Regions from separate parts of the Rossellomorea sp. GAMAL-10_SWC genome, predicted to be linked through region 1. Evidence: riboswitches for the same ligand, from Rfam matches in the RefSeq annotation. Region 1 holds a riboswitch; each other region holds the start of a gene.
What was found. Region 1 has a riboswitch for S-adenosylmethionine ahead of V5E38_RS00665 (methionine ABC transporter ATP-binding protein). Riboswitches for the same ligand answer to the same signal wherever they lie in the genome.
Positions count from the first base shown of each region.

Region 2: linked by a shared signal. The riboswitch ahead of V5E38_RS06665 (2,3-diketo-5-methylthiopentyl-1-phosphate enolase) and the one ahead of V5E38_RS00665 (methionine ABC transporter ATP-binding protein) in region 1 are both predicted to bind S-adenosylmethionine.
Region 3: linked by a shared signal. The riboswitch ahead of V5E38_RS06150 (trans-sulfuration enzyme family protein) and the one ahead of V5E38_RS00665 (methionine ABC transporter ATP-binding protein) in region 1 are both predicted to bind S-adenosylmethionine.
Region 4: linked by a shared signal. The riboswitch ahead of V5E38_RS23800 (methionine ABC transporter ATP-binding protein) and the one ahead of V5E38_RS00665 (methionine ABC transporter ATP-binding protein) in region 1 are both predicted to bind S-adenosylmethionine.

Region 1 covers NZ_CP144911.1:132,120-136,336, reverse strand. The annotation lists gene V5E38_RS00675 (MetQ/NlpA family ABC transporter substrate-binding protein) at 1-91, opposite strand, end outside; gene V5E38_RS00670 (methionine ABC transporter permease) at 88-756, opposite strand; gene V5E38_RS00665 (methionine ABC transporter ATP-binding protein) at 746-1,762, opposite strand; SAM riboswitch class I at 1,938-2,055, opposite strand; gene V5E38_RS00660 (hypothetical protein) at 2,330-2,764, opposite strand; gene V5E38_RS00655 (ASCH domain-containing protein) at 2,770-3,120, opposite strand; gene V5E38_RS00650 (sulfite exporter TauE/SafE family protein) at 3,343-4,134, opposite strand; gene V5E38_RS00645 (sulfurtransferase TusA family protein) at 4,203-4,217, opposite strand, start outside.
Region 2 covers NZ_CP144911.1:1,383,023-1,387,239, reverse strand. The annotation lists gene V5E38_RS06675 (carbon-nitrogen family hydrolase) at 1-433, opposite strand, end outside; gene V5E38_RS06670 (pyridoxal phosphate-dependent aminotransferase) at 577-1,764, shown strand; SAM riboswitch class I at 1,822-1,925, shown strand; gene V5E38_RS06665 (2,3-diketo-5-methylthiopentyl-1-phosphate enolase) at 1,990-3,210, shown strand; gene V5E38_RS06660 (HAD family hydrolase) at 3,216-3,869, shown strand; gene V5E38_RS06655 (class II aldolase/adducin head domain-containing protein) at 3,866-4,217, shown strand, end outside.
Region 3 covers NZ_CP144911.1:1,286,624-1,290,840, reverse strand. The annotation lists gene V5E38_RS06155 (trans-sulfuration enzyme family protein) at 111-1,277, opposite strand; gene V5E38_RS06150 (trans-sulfuration enzyme family protein) at 1,283-2,452, opposite strand; SAM riboswitch class I at 2,534-2,637, opposite strand; gene V5E38_RS06145 (helicase C-terminal domain-containing protein) at 2,717-4,217, opposite strand, start outside.
Region 4 covers NZ_CP144911.1:4,932,633-4,936,849, forward strand. The annotation lists gene V5E38_RS23785 (ribonuclease M5) at 139-489, shown strand; gene V5E38_RS23790 (thioredoxin family protein) at 505-828, shown strand; gene V5E38_RS23795 (hypothetical protein) at 1,032-1,394, shown strand; SAM riboswitch class I at 1,472-1,584, shown strand; gene V5E38_RS23800 (methionine ABC transporter ATP-binding protein) at 1,725-2,732, shown strand; gene V5E38_RS23805 (methionine ABC transporter permease) at 2,734-3,402, shown strand; gene metQ (MetQ/NlpA family ABC transporter substrate-binding protein) at 3,425-4,217, shown strand, end outside.

The sequences.
Region 1 (4,217 bases):
TTCCATTACCTGATGATGCGTTAGAACCACATGCTGATAATACCGAAACTGTTAATAATAATGCTGCAAAAATAGTAAAAAACTTTTTCATCCTCTTTTCCTCCTTACGTATCTTGACCACGTATTTCCTAAACTTTGTATGAGTTGAACAATAACTACTAGTAATACAACTGTAATGACAATAACCAATGTTTCAAAGCGTTGATAACCATATGTAATAGCTAAGTCCCCTAATCCACCAGCACCAACAGCACCTGCTGCCGCAGTCGATCCAATCAATCCAATCGTTGCTGTTGTAAATGAAAGAATCAACGATGGAATCGCTTCAGGCAAAATAAACTTCACGATGATCTGAAACTTTGTTGCTCCCATTGAGTAAGCTGTTTCCAGTACTCCCTTATCTACTTCTAACATGGAGTTCTCAATCAATCTTGCCAAATATGGCCCTACAAAGATTGAAAGTGGAACAATTGCTGCAACTACTCCAATGGACGTTCCCGTCAATAATCTAGTAAATGGAATAATGGCAACTAGCAAAATAATAAATGGTACAGATCGAACAATATTAATAATGGTATTTAACAACGTAAATAAAGGTTTGTTTTCCATTATATGACCTGGCCTTGTTACAACTAGGATAATACCTAAAGGTAATCCTATGATTGTGCCAAAAATAAATGATCCTAGCACAGTTAGAAATGTATCTTGAGTTGCCTGCAAAAACTGCGGCCAAAAGAATTCCCAATTAAGCTCCATTTAACTCAACCTCCCTCACATCTATCCCCTTTTCCGAAATAAATTTAATAGCTTTTGCGCTTTCCTCTTTTGTTCCTTCTAGTGCCACGAGCAAATTCCCATAAGGTCTTTCTTGTAACTCTGTAATCGATCCATAAAGAATATTTAAATTTATATCGAATTTTTTAAGAACCTCTGATAATAATGGGTTGCCTGCCTTGTCACCTAGGAAGACTAATTGATAATATTTTCCCTTTGATAATGATTTCGATAACTTAGGCGGCACCTCATTTTGTAATACAGTGTTAACAAAATTCTTTGTAATACTTTTTTGTGGATTCGTAAAAACGTCATAAACATTACCTTCCTCGACAATTTCACCATCATCAATGACCGCCACTTTATCACAAAGATCACGAATTACACTCATTTCATGGGTAATAAGGAAAATTGTAAGATTATAGGAATTATTTACCTTCCTTAAAAGCTCTAATACATTCTTTGTTGTTTCAGGGTCTAATGCAGATGTAGCTTCATCACATAGCAAAAGATCTGGATCTGTTACGAGTGCCCTTGCTATTCCCACTCTTTGCTTTTGTCCTCCCGATAAGTGCCCCGGAAATACATCTTGCTTCCCTGTAAGTCCAACAAATTCAATTAACTCCATTACCTTTTCCTGAACATCCCGTTTCTTTTTTCCTTCAAGATATAGCGGCATTGCTATATTATCAAATACCGTTTTAGCAGAAAGTAGATTAAAGTGTTGGAATACGACACCAATTTTTCTACGTGTCTTACGTAACTCTTCATCTTTTAATGTCATTAGGTCCAATCCATCAATGAGAACTGATCCTTCTGTTGGCTCTTCAAGTCTATTTAAACAACGAATCAATGTACTTTTTCCTGCTCCGGAAAAACCAATGATTCCAAAGATCTCCCCTTTCTCTATTTTCATATTAATATTATTTAAAGCTTTAATTGGTGGCCTTCCAGGATAAACCTTGGAGACATTTTTTATCTCAATCAAATTACTTCCCCCATTGCAAGTTATTCCAACTTTTATAACTTAGTAAACATATTTGAAAACTAGGATTTATATCTATATTTCCCCCTTTTTCTCCTAAGGCACTACATCAAAAAACCCCTCTTCTTATCCGATAAAACAGATAAGAAGAGGGGTTAAAATATATAAGCCACTTTACTTCTTATCTTTCAAATCGATTAAACGATTTGCAGGAATTAGCACGGTATTTGTTACGAAATAACAAACCCGTTGCCGAGGTATCGTAGGGCCAGTCCCTCCACCTCTCTGGATAAGTAATAGAATTTATTAAGTTTTTGAATTATTGAGTTTATGTTATCCCTCTTTTTAGAATCCGTCAAGAATTTTTTTTGAATTTTTTTTGCGCGCACAGTTTGCCACATGACTTAGGTCCTTGAAATTCAAATCAAGAAACCTGTTTATTATATCGTTTAAAATAGGTCTAAATACTTAATTTTCGGGATTCTTATTAGTATCTCATTTAAGATAAGGCCAAAAAAGCAGACAAGGCTTCTTCGATAAAGAGAACCTGTCTGCTTTTTTGAATTATGCCTACCATAATGCAGGCTTTACTACCATAAACCATAGCATAACCATCAAAAGAACGATGTAAATCCAGATAGATCGACGAAGCTTTTGAATCAGCATTCTCTGGTCATGCGTTGGTTCACTAAATTTCCGTATGGTCGGTGAAAAGGCTCTAGCTAGGAAAAATAATGAACTCACCAAAAGAAGAATAGTCATCACAATCCAAGATGTCTTCCACGACCAATGACCTACTAGTACCAACAAGACCCCTGATCCAACCAGTACATGCCCAGCATGCTTTGCCAATCTGACAGCGAACCGGAATACATCCAAATAGCTCTGTTGTATCGCAGACTTCGAGGTATGCAGCTTTTTGAGTATCGGAATCAGTATAAAAAAAGGGCCAATCGATAAGATTACACTAGCAATATGTATATAAAGAAGCAATCTATACAGCATATAAATTATTCTTGAATGAGACGGAACTCATGAACCCATACCCTCATTTTTGGCAGCCAAGGCATTCCAGGATGGATTGACAGGATCGATTGCTTATACTCTTCTACAGTTGAATAGCCTTCCTGCTTAGCATCCTCATCTGTCAATTCACCAAGAGATTGAGAATAAACTTTTTCAACAACATACTGATTATTTTGAAGGGTCATCACTTCCCCAACATCTGCATATCTACCATTTCGGCGAGTAGCAGTTTTTTGTCCTGCCAATACCTTTTCAACATCCTCTTGAAGCGTAACAAGGCGTTCAATTGTACATGTTTTTGGCGGTAAAGCGTTCGTTTCATTTTGATTTGTCATCTAATTCATTCTCCATTTCAATTTAAATTTATAGTAAAGGCTATTAAAAAAAACGACTAGTTCCATTTTAATTAAATTAGTACTTAATTAGCAAATTTTATTTAAGAATATTGAAATAAGAAGCAACAAAAAGTGCCTTACACGTAGTACCATAATAAAGGCTAATAGAAAAACAGAAAAACTCCCAAAATAGTTTTTCTGTTTTTTACAGTTAATCCTTATTCAACTAACCCATGATTTTATAATCGTAATCCAAATCTTCAAAGCGGTAAATCCAATTAAAACTGCTAGAATCCCTCTTAAAACCTGCGTTTTTGTTTGTTTACCTATTTTTGCACCTAATGGTGAGGCAATTAAACTTGCAATTACAACAATAATTGTCGGCAAAATTTCAACTTGGCCAGTAGAGATTTTCCCGATCGTTACGCCTATTGAAGAGATAAATGTAATGGCTAATGACGATGCAATAGTCACACGAGTTGGTATTTTTAAGATCGTTAACATGATTGGTACTAACAGAAATGCTCCTCCTGCACCAACAATACCTGCACTTGTTCCAACGATAAATGCCAAACCTGCAGCAAGCCATACATTAATTGAAATTTGACCATCTGCTGACATCTCTACGTTTTTTCTAGGAATAAACATTAAAACGACCGCTATCATTGCTAAAATTCCATAAACAAGATTAATTCCATGTTCTGAAAGTAGATTTGAACCGAATCCACCAAGAAAACTTCCTATTAGTACACTTATTCCCATACTTACTATTACTTTTTTGTTTAAATAACCGCTTTTCCGATAGCTTAATACCCCACCTAAAGTTGCAAATACTACTTGGACGGCACTTATACCTGATACTTGATGTGGCGTGAAAGCAACAAATCCTAATAATGGAGGAATAAATAGGAGCATTGGATAATTTATAATCGCTCCACCAATTCCTACCATTCCTGAAATAAAGGACCCAAAAAAACCAACTAAGAAAAGTACTAAAATTAAGGTCCACTCCATTTTAAGTCCCCCTATAATAGAAAAGGAGATGTGACTATTCCCCCTCCTTTTCCTATTAATCTATTAGCTTAACCTTTTTTAAT
Region 2 (4,217 bases), 1.3 Mb from region 1:
CATAGCAAACAAATCCTGCAGCTGTTAATCCATCGATTTCAAAAAGTCCATCTGTTTCCCCTGATTGAAGATAGTGATGCTCGTTCATTAACTGGAACAAATGAACTTTATCATAAGTTTTTACTAATTCACCAGTACTGCTAATAACAATTAATGTATTCGTAACACCATTTTCTCTTGCAATTGGGAACGAACCAGCAATCAATATTACATTATTTGATTTTGCGATGGACTGAAGTTCAGAAATAATCACTTCTTGTTCACCTGTGTGCAAACCAATTTCTTCCAGACAATAGCCTGTTGTCCATAGCTCAGGTAGTACAATTACACGAATATTTTCTTTAACAGCTTCGTTTATTTGAGTTTTCATTTTCTCTAAATTAGTCTTTGATTCACCTAAAATAACGTCAGATTGAATACACGCAATTTTAATCACAATTTATTCACCCTATTCTAAATTTTATAGACATTTTTAAATCGAGCATATATGATGGTGAAAGTTATTGCAACAGTCGTTCATGAAAATCATTCGATTAAGAAACGATCTATTCAAATTAATTTTATTATATTTTTGGAGTGATTAACTTGAATCATAGTAAACTATTAAACAATTTACCAAAACAATTTTTTGCTTCACTAGTCCAAAAAGTGAATCAGTCAATTAATAATGGTCATGATGTCATTAATCTTGGACAAGGAAATCCCGATCGACCTACACCCGACCATATTATAAAAGCACTACAAAAGTCTGTTGAAAACCCTTTAACTCATCGTTATTCTCCGTTTAGAGGAATGAGCTCTTTAAAAAATGCTGTTGTAGAATTTTATAAACGAGAGTATGATGTTGATTTAGACCCAGAGGAAGAAGTAGCCATATTATTCGGTGGAAAAGCTGGATTAGTAGAGCTACCACTTTGTTTATGTGACGAAGGAGATACAATTTTAGTTCCAGACCCAGGCTATCCAGACTATTTGTCTGGTATATCTCTTTCAAAAACAGTTCCATACATGCTTCCATTACTTGAAGAAAATCAATTTTTACCAGATTATAAATTAATTCCTCAAGATGTTTTGGGTGCTAGTAAAATATTATTTATCAATTATCCAAATAATCCCACAGGTGCTATAGCAACTGAAGAATTTTTTAAAGAAACAGTTGCGCTTGCAAAAAATAATCAGATTACCGTTTGTCATGATTTTGCTTACGGCGCATTTGGTTTTGACGGCAAAAAACCTTTAAGTTATCTTCAAACTCCAGGAGCAAAGGAATGCGGGATTGAAATTTATACCCTTTCTAAAACTTATAATATGGCTGGTTGGAGAATTGGTTTTGCAGTTGGAAATAAAGAGGTTATTTCAGCAATTAATCTATTACAGGATCATCTTTATGTTAGCATCTTCCCTGCTGTTCAAAAAGCTGCAGCTGCTGCGCTAACTGAATCTCAAGAAAGTGTAAAACAACTATTAGCACTTTATGAAGAGCGTAGAAATGTATTTATTAGTGGCTGTCACGAAATTGGATGGGAAGTAACTGCACCTGCAGGTTCGTTTTTTGCATGGTTAAAAATCCCATCAGGTTTTACATCACAGGAATTTGCTGATCTTTTACTTGAAAAGGCTCATATTGCAGTCGCTCCCGGAAATGGATTTGGAGAATATGGAGAAGGGTATGTAAGAGTCGGCCTACTATCAGATATTGATCGATTGAAGGAAGCAGTTGCTAGATTAAAAGAGATTGAAATATTTTCAAAATTTAATGTTTGACAATTGTGATTGTTCATGAAATAATTCGATTAGATTAAGAATTCAAAATTAAATATTACTTTATTCAGAGTAGGTGGAGGGACCGAGCCCGATGAAACCCGGCAACCGGCTAGTTAACTAGTACGGTGCTAATTCTCGCAGCATTTGCTGGCAGATAAGGTGTAGGTAAACCTCTCCTTAGTGGAGAGGTTTTTTGTTTGACTAAAACTTTTTGGAGGTTTTGAAATGAGTGGAGTAATAGCAACTTACCAAGTTTATGATAAAAATCATCATTTAGAAAAAAAGGCAGAGTCAATCGCGCTAGGTTTAACGGTTGGTTCATGGACGAATTTACCTCAAAATGATCAAATTCAATTACAAAAGCATAAAGGCAAAGTTCTTTCAGTACGTGAAATAGAATGCGAAGAAAATGTCGTTAACTTTCTAGGCTATAAACCGACAAAAGGGATTATTGAAATCTATTATCCTAGCTTAAATTTTTCAGCTGATCTACCAGCAATTTTAACAACCGTTTTCGGTAAGCTATCCCTTGATGGTGAAATTAAACTAATTGATTTAAATTTTACGGATGACATTTTAGCTCTTTTTCCGGGTCCAAAATTTGGTATTAAAGGTATTCGAGAGAAATTGGATGTATATGATCGACCTTTATTAATGAGCATTTTTAAATCAATTATCGGCAGAGATATTCAATACATTTCAGAGGAATTAAAAAAGCAAGCTTTAGGTGGCGTAGATTTAATAAAAGATGACGAGATCCTTTTTGACACAATTACATCTATTACGGATCGCGTCACTCACGGAAAAAATATTTTGAACCAAGTTTATGAAAAAACAGGACACAAAACATTATACGCGGTGAATTTAACTGGCCGTACATATGAATTAAAAGAAAAAGCATTACGTGCTGCCGAAGCTGGTGCTGATGTATTTTTATTAAATGTGTTCTCGTATGGAATTGATGTACTGCAAGGTTTGGCAGAAGATCCATCAATTAATATTCCAATTATGGCTCATCCTGCTGTATCGGGTGCGTTTAGTTCCTCTCCAATTTATGGTATTGACGCAGGATTATTACTTGGTAAACTTTTACGAATTGCTGGTGCAGATTTTAGTCTTTTCCCTTCACCATATGGATCAGTTGCATTAGAAAAAGAGACAGCTTTAAAAATTGCTGAAAATTTAACAGTATCAAATGGATTAAAAGAGACATTCCCGGTACCTTCTGCAGGAATTCACCCAGCACTTGTGCCTCAATTAATTCAAGATTTTGGAATTGAGCAAGTCATCAACGCTGGCGGAGGTGTTCATGGTCATCCGGATGGACCAATTGGTGGAGGTAATGCATTTAGAGAAGCAATTTCAGCAACATTATCTGGAGTTGACCTAAAAGACTACGCACTTCCAAATACATCACTACAAAAAGCATTACAACTTTGGGGGTAACAACAATGGCAATAAAGATTTTTTGTGATTTTGATGGAACAATTACAGAGGGAGACAATATCGTTAATTTAATTAAAGAATTTGCTCCACCTTCAGTAAGTGGATTAACTAGTGAAGTATTAAATGGCAATATATCGATTCGAGAAGGTGTAGAGAAAATGTTTGCTACGATTCCTTCAACGAAAAAACAAGAAATGACCGATTATGTAATCAATCGTACTGTCATTCGAGATGGTTTTAGCGATTTTATACAATTTGTAAGCGTACAACAATATGAGTTAAAAGTTGTAAGTGGCGGATTAGATTTTTTCGTTCATCCAATATTAGCTGATTACCTTCCATCTTCTGATATTTTATGTAATCGTACTGACTTTACAGGCCAAACTGTAAAAATTCATTGGGATCATTCTTGTGATGAAAACTGTACGAATGATTGTGGAATGTGTAAACCATCTGTTAAAAGAAAATTTAGTGAAGCAAATGATTTTATCATTGTCATTGGTGATTCAATTACTGACTTACAAATTGCAAAAGAAGCTAATTTAATTTTTGCTCGAGATTTCTTAAAAGATAAATGTGAAGAATTATCTTTACCTTTCATTCCTTTTGAAAATTTCTATGATATTCGAGCTTCATTAGAGAAGGAGGTGCTAGTATGAAGGACTTTTTCAAACATTATGATGAAATTCGCGAAGTAAAAAAAGTACTTGCTGATCGAGATTGGTTTTTAGGAACTAGCGGAAATTTATCAATTAAAGTAAATGAGGAGCCTTTGAACTTTTTAGTTACAACTAGTGGTAAAGATAAAACTAAACATACTTATGACGATTTTTTACTCGTTAATGAATTTGACCAATCTGTTTGGGATGAATCAAAAAAACCATCAGCTGAAGCCATTTTGCATCGTCTAATTTATCAACACACAAATGCGAAATGCGTTCTTCATGTACACACTTTAGCAAATAACTTTATAACAAAGGATTTCCCATATCAAGATGAGATATCTT
Region 3 (4,217 bases), 1.2 Mb from region 1:
AAAATTAAATAATATAAAATAAATAAATCCCACAGAAATTCCATTGTGGGATTTTTAAGATAAGGTAATGATTTCTCGGATTGATTCTCCATTGTAATTAATCGTTTTCCCTATTCTTGCACTTCTTGTTTTTCTCTTACTCCTGCATTTAATGCTTTTTGGAAGCTTGCAATCAAGTCTTCAATATCTTCTAAACCAACGGACACTCTTATTAATGTATCTTTTACGCCTAATCTTTCACGAACATCGAGCGGTATTGCAGCATGAGACATTTTTACAGGATATGAAACAATTGTCTCAACTCCACCCAATGAAACTGCAACTGCAACGTTTTCGACTGATTGTAGGAAACTTGTCGTTTGTTCAATCGTTTTTAGTGTAAATGAAAGGACTGCTCCTCCTCCAGTAGCTTGCTCAAAATGAACATCGTGACCGGGATGATCTTTTAGTCCTGGGTAATATACGTCCTCAACTTCTTCTTGTTCTAAAAGCCAATTTGCTAATTTTGATGCAGTTTGTTCATAAGCATCCATACGAACTTTTAACGTCTTTAATCCTCTTAATGTTAGCCAACAGTCTTGTGGACCTAAAATTGCTCCGAATGAATTTTGGATTGTGTATAAATCATTTGCAAGTTCTTCTGAATTTACGACCGCTAATCCTCCGATTACATCGCTATGGCCTGCAATAAATTTTGTTGCGCTATGAACGACAATATCAGCTCCTAAGTCTAATGGTCTTTGTAAATATGGTGATAAAAAACTATTATCTACAATGACAAGTATGTCATTTTCTTTTGCTATTTTGATTGCACTACTTAAATCAGTAATTTTCAAAAGAGGGTTAGACGGTGTTTCTAAATAAAGACCTTTTGTATTTGGCTTTATTCCGGCTTTAATCTCTTGTAGATTAGATGCGTCCACGAAAGTAAAATCGATTCCGAAACGATTTAATACTTTTGTCGCTATTCTAAATGTTCCTCCATAAACATCTTCACAGATGACAATATGATCTCCAGCTGAGAACAAAGACAATACAGATGAGATTGCAGCCATCCCTGATGAAAACGCAAAACCGCGAACGCCATTTTCTAATATTGCAATTGTATTTTCCAACGCTTCCCTTGTTGGGTTTCCACTTCTTGCATAGTCGTACTTACCAAAATTCTCTATATCAAATTGATGAAATGTTGAAGTTTGATAAATTGGAATACTTAATGCGCCTGTTGCCTGATCTATTTCATTTCCGTTATGAATTAATTTCGTTCCAAATTGCATGCTCATCACCCCAATGCATTTTCTAAGTCATTTAATAAATCATCAATATGTTCAATACCAACAGATAATCGAAGTGTATGGTCATCTAGACCAAGCTTTCTTTTAAATTCTTCTGGCATTTCTGAATGAGTTTGCGTATGTGGATACGTAATTAAGGATTCAACTCCACCTAAGCTTTCTGCGAATGTGATGACTTTTACGCTTCCTAAAACCTGTTCAACTAAACTTAAATCTTTCACTTTAAATGAAATCATTGCACCAAATCCAGTTGCTTGTTCTTTAATAATTGAATATCCTTTATGCGTTGGTAATCCTACATAATACACTTCAGTAACATTTGGATGATTTTCTAAAAATTTTGCAAGTACAATCGCATTTTTTTGACTGTATTCCATACGTAAATGTAATGTTTTAATTCCTCTTAAGATTAACCAAGAGTCAAATGGAGCTAAAGTTGCACCTGTTGATTTTTGATAATAACGAATTCGTTCATTCGTATATTCTGAATTAGTCACGACAAAACCAGCAAGTGTATCATTATGGCCACCTAAATACTTTGTTCCACTATGAACAACAACATCTGCCCCTAATTCAATTGGTCTAAAGAAATAAGGTGTTAAAAATGTATTATCAACAATCACGATAATATCTCTTTCTTTTGCAATCTCTACTACTCTTTTTAAATCCGTTACTTTCATCATTGGATTTGATGGTGTTTCAATAAAGATTCCTTTTGTATTCGGTTTAAGTGCATCAAGAATATTTTCAATTTCAGTCGTATCAACAAAATTATGCTCAAGTCCATATGGTGAATAAATTTCTTCGAATAAACGATATGTTCCACCGTATAAATCATCTGAAACAATTAAGTGGTCACCTTTTTTAAATAAGCTTAATACTGCAGTAACGGCTGCATTTCCAGTTGAAAATGCAACTCCAAAATTTGCACTTTCTAATTTTGCTACAGTATTTTCGACTTCTTCTCGAGTGGGATTTTGTAATCTTGCATAATCATATCCAGTCGATTGATGAAGTCCTGCATGTTTAAATGTAGCAGATTGATAAATTGGATAACTAATCGCACCAGTTAATGGATCATAGCCTTTGCTTCCATGTACAGCTACTGTTTCAATCGATTTTTTATTCGTGTTTAAAGCCTCTTTTGTGTTAGTCATTATAAATCCCCCATTTTAGTCAAATAAAAAACCACTTCTTAAAAAATAAGAAGTGGTTATGTCCGCAAAATATACATATCGCTCTTATCTTCCAGGTTTTTCACCTGCAGGATTTAGCACTTTCTAGTTTTCACTAGAGTTGCCGGGTTTCGTCGGGCCAGTCCCTCCACCGCTCTTGATAAGATTATTTAATTATATTGATAAGTATATTAAAAACTCTGATAATTATCAATCATTTTTTTTCGTTATTTAATTATTGGCTTTTCATTTCCATTCTTCAGGTAATAAACTTTGATAAAGAGTGCTCTTATATCGGTCATCAATTAGTAATAAAGTCCCTTCATCTGATTCAGAACGAATAACTCTTCCTCCAGCTTGCATTACTTTATTCATACCTGGAAAGACATATGCATAATTATACCCATTTTTTCCAACCGAATGAAAATGCTCCTTTAAAATATTTCTTTCTAAACAAATTTGCGGCAACCCTACACCAACTACTACGACACCATTTAATCGATCACCCTTTAAATCGATCCCTTCAGAGAATATCCCACCTAATACAGCAAAGCCAACTAATGTTTCCTCATTATGACTATCAAACCGTAAAAGGAACTCTTCTCGTTCAATTTCAGTCATACCATTTTCTTGAACGATTGTTTTTATGTTAGGGTATTTCTCTTTAAATAAATCAACACTTTGAATTAAATATTGATAAGACGGATAAAAAACTAAATAATTACCTTTTCTTTTCGTAATTTCTTTATACACCGAATCAATTAATCTTTCTAAATTTCTTTCACGATCTTGATATCGTGTTGAAAGTGGGTCAATTGTTACTTCCAGTTGTTCACTATGAAAAGGAGAATCGATTGAAATTGTATAATCGCGGCTTTGATCACCAAGCATATCTTGAAAATATTGAATTGGTGTTAAAGTAGCTGAAAAATAAATTGTTGAGCGAAATTTTTTTATGACGTCATTTACTACTTTAGAAGGATCTAGGCAAAACAACTTTAAATGAACTTCACTTTTATAAAGTTCATAGTAGCATACGTAATTTTCATCAAAAAACTCTGCAATTTTGACGAAGTTGAGCGACTCAAAATAAGTATCAAGTAAAAGTTGTTTATTTTCGTCCTCGTCCATTTCCTGTAATTTTATTTCGACGATTTCATTAAATGTATGTAGAAGTTCCAATAAATCCTCATCAATTTCTTTTGAAACTGGTGATACAACGTCCTTCCATTTCTTTCTTAATTCAATCAATCGCTTATTTATTTCATTTATTATGGCATAAAGTTCATCTTTTAAATTTTTATATCTATTTTTCAACTCTAAAAATTTAGATTTGAATAGACTTGCAGAGTACATTTCTCTTGCCCGATCAACAAGATTATGAGCTTCATCAATTAATAAAACTGAACTTCGTTTATGCTCATCAAATAATCTTTTTAACGATACTCGTGGATCGAAAATATAATTTACATCACAAATAATAGCATCTGAAGAATTTAATAAATCTAATGAGTATTCAAAAGGACAGACTGTATGTTTTCGTGCATATTCTTCTATTTTATCCCTAGTTAGCGCTTTTTCCGATGAAAGAATATCAAGAACAGCATCATTTATCCGGTCATAATAACCATTGGCATATTCACAATAATCCTTTTGACACAACGTCTCTTCTTTAAAACAGATTTTATCTTTTGCTGTAATCGTCGTACACTTTATACAAAGCCCTTGATCTGTCATGCGCTTAAAC
Region 4 (4,217 bases), 200 kb from region 1:
ACATAAAACATTATTTAAAGGGACATTTTCATTTAGGTAAAAAAAGGAAACAACAAAAGGGAAATCGAATATACTATATACAAAAGATTTTTAGTCAAAAGTTTTTGAGTCCTATACATTAGGTGATGCCCAGTGAATATTGAAGATCAAAGAAAAGTTATCATTGTCGAAGGTACTACTGATAAGAGAAAAATACAGACGATTATAAAGGAGCCTGTAGATATTATCTGTACGAATGGTACAGTTGGTACTTCAAAGCTAGATGAGCTTGCTGAAATGTTAGATTTAAGAGAAATTTATGTGTTAGTAGATGCAGATGAGGCTGGTGAAAAGCTTAGAAGACTGTTAAAAAGAGAATTTCCACAGGCAGAGCATCTGTACATTGATAGAAGTTATCGAGAAGTGGCAACAGCTCCGAGTCAACATTTAGCTAGTGTATTATTAGGGGCGGATATTTTAGTATTTACAGATTATTTACGTACAAATTAAAGAGGATTAAAGATCATGCAGCAATGGACAAAGAATGAAATAATGCAAAGAATTCAATCAAAAGAGACGACAGTTATTTATATTTATACCGCAATGTGTGGTACATGCCAAGTAGCTTCTAAAATGCTAGAAATTGTAAATGAGATTCTGCCAAATTTACCTATAAGCAAGGTGAATATTAATGAAATAGTGGAAGAAGCTCAAAACTGGAAGGTTGAAAGTGTACCTTGTTTACTTATTTTTGAAAATGGGGAAATGAAACAAAAAATCTACGCTTTCCAGTCAGTACCATATTTACATGAATTGTTAAAAAAATATAATTTATATATTAAACGATGAGTGCATACTGAATGTTGCACTCTTTTTATTTGGCTTAAAATATTTCCTGATATTAGACATATTTCTCGGGAAATGAGTTGAATGCTGTAGAAATAAAATTAAAATATAGATTTTTATCAAAGTAAATGTCGAGCGAAATATAAAGAATACACCTCTTATCTATGAGAAAATAAGATTAAAGAATCCAAGAAGAGGTGTTTATTATGGAAATCAAGGAGTGGATAGGACAAGCTAGAAACTTATTTATAAAAAAAGAATATTTACAAATTATTTTGCCCATCGAAGAAAGAATTGTAGAATTTAACTGTCTAAATGAAAAATTATTTATAAAGTTAAGTAAAAAGGCTCCTTTTATAGAGATAATTGATCGTTCGATTCCGCAACTTAGAGTTAATTTTTCGAAAGATGGATGGGAATATTTAAATTCAGGTTCGCAAAGATTAGGACTTTTATTAAAACTGAAAGATGCTTCTTTTGAAGGGAACTATCGATTATTACTACTAATGGAAACGATTTTTCAATATACAAGTGTTGAAAACGAAAAAAAACTTTTAGAAAATTGTTGACAATTAGTGTCTAACTTTGTAGAATTGGACTTACGTTAAAGAAATTACGTTAAACAACTTAATAGATCGTAAGATTACTCTTATCGAGAGAGGTGGAGGGACTGTGCCCTGTGAAACCCAGCAACCGTCAATGAGATCGTCATTGAAATGGTGCTAATTCCTGCAAAGCATGTGCTTTGAGAGATGAGAGAAAGGAATACTTTTTGTATGTTAAACCTTTCTGCTCATATGAGTTGAAAGGTTTTTTTATTATTACGAGACTAAAAAAGTACTTTCTTACAAAAAATTGAAAGATGAGTTGTTAGAATGTTTTGAAAGGAGAACGAATGTATGATTCAAATAAATAATGTAAGTAAAATATACAAAGGTAAAAAGGGCACAGTTACCGCAGTACAAAATGTTTCGTTAACGATTGAAGCAGGTGAAATTTTTGGCATGATCGGATATAGCGGCGCAGGGAAAAGTACGCTATTACGTATGCTAAATGGGCTTGAGGCGCCTACATCAGGTGAAGTCATTATAAATGGTCAATCGATTTCGAAATGTTCATCTAGTCAGTTAAGAAAAGCAAGACAGAAAATAGGGATGATTTTTCAGCATTTCAATTTATTGTGGTCAAGAACTGTATTAGAAAATATACTTTTCCCACTTGAAATTGCTAAGGTTCCAAAAAAAGAAAGCATTAATCGTGCGAAAGAATTAATCAAACTTGTAGGTCTTAAAGGTAGAGAGAATGCTTATCCTTCTGAACTTAGTGGAGGTCAAAAGCAACGCGTCGGAATTGCAAGAGCACTTGCTAATAACCCAGATGTTCTTTTATGCGATGAAGCGACTTCTGCATTGGATCCAGAGACAACAGATTCAATATTAGCTTTACTGACAAATATTAATAAACAGCTTGGTATTACAATTATCCTAATTACTCATGAAATGCATGTTATACAAAAGATATGCCAACGAGTAGCTGTAATGGAAAACGGAAATGTAGTAGAAGAAGGCCATGTTGTTGATGTATTTACTCGTCCAAAACAAGCAATTACAAAGAAATTTGTAACACAAATCAAAGGCAATGATGAAGACAGTAAAGTAATTTCTGAAGGTGATGGGAAGGATAATACTTACAAGCTAACCTTTAAAAATGGTCAAGCAGATCAGCCGCATATTTCTGAGGTTGTTAAGCACTTTGATATTGAGATTAACATTTTACAAGGAAAAATTGTTCAAACTGCTGAAGGCTCTTATGGGACAATGAAGATTCAACTTGTTGGAGACATAAATAACATCAAAGAAGCAATTGCTTACTTAGAATCAAAACAAGTTGAAGTGGAGGTAGCATAAGATGACACAACTTTTTCCGAATGTTGATTGGGATGCAATGCTTTTAGCTACTCAAGAAACATTATTCATGACAGTAATAGCTGCGCTTGCAACGTTCATTTTTGGACTAATTATAGGTTTATTCTTATTTTTAACTAGTAAAGACCAGTTGCTTGAAAATAAATTTTTTAATACAATCCTAGCAGCGTTTGTAAATATTTTTCGTTCAATACCGTTTATCATTTTAATTATTTTATTAATTCCATTTACGATCTTTATACTTGGCTCTATGCTTGGAGCAAAAGCAGCATTACCTGCATTAATTATTGGTGCTGCACCATTCTATGCAAGGATGGTCGAAATCGGATTACGTGAAATTGATAAAGGTGTAATCGAAGCTGCAAGAGCAATGGGGGCTAGTACCTTTACAATCATCCTAAAAGTATTAATTCCAGAAGCATTACCAGCAATTATTTCAGGCTTAACTGTTACTACAATCGCAATTGTTGGTTATACTGCAATGGCTGGTGTAGTAGGTGGTGGTGGACTTGGTAACTTAGCATTTATGGAAGGATACCAACGTTCTAATAACCAAGTAACGCTTGTTGCGACAGTAATTATTTTATTAATCGTATTCATTCTTCAATTTATTGGTGATTTAGTAACAACAAAAATAGATAAACGAGCTTAATCATATAAGGGAGGAACTAACAATGAAATTCAAAAAAATCGTAGGAATTTTAGGAGCAGGTGTTTTAGCATTATCTTTAGCAGCATGTAATAAAGGTGGAGAAGATAAAAATAAAGAATTAGTGGTTGGTGCATCAAATGTACCTCACGCAGTTATTTTAGAACAAGCTAAACCAATCCTTAAAAAAGAAGGAATTAACTTAAAAATTGTTAAATTCCAAGATTATGTATTACCAAATAAAGCACTTGCTTCAAAAGAATTAGATGCAAACTATTTCCAACACATTCCATATTTAGAAGCTCAAATGAAAGAAAATGGTTATAAATTTGAAAATGCTGGTGGAATCCACATCGAGCCGATCGGAGTTTACTCTAAAAAATATAAGAGCTTAGATGAGCTGCCAGATGGAGCTAAAATTATCATGAGTAGCTCAGTAGCTGACCATGGTCGTATGTTAAGCTTATTACAACAAGTAGGTTTAATTAAACTTAAAGCTGGAATTGATCCAACTACTGCTCAAATTAAAGACATTGCTGAGAATCCAAAACACTTAAAATTCCAAGCTGATGTAGACGCTGGAATGCTTCCAAAAGTTTATCAAAACAATGAAGGCGATGCAGTGTTAATTAACACAAACTACGCGATTGATGCTGGATTAAACCCAATGAAGGATGCTATTGCTTTAGAAGGTAAAGAATCTCCATATGTAAACATTATCGCTGTTCGTAAAGGTGACAAAGATAAAAAAGAAATCAAAGAACTTGTAAAAGTTTTACACTCTAAAGAAATTCAAGATTTCATCATAAAAAAATATA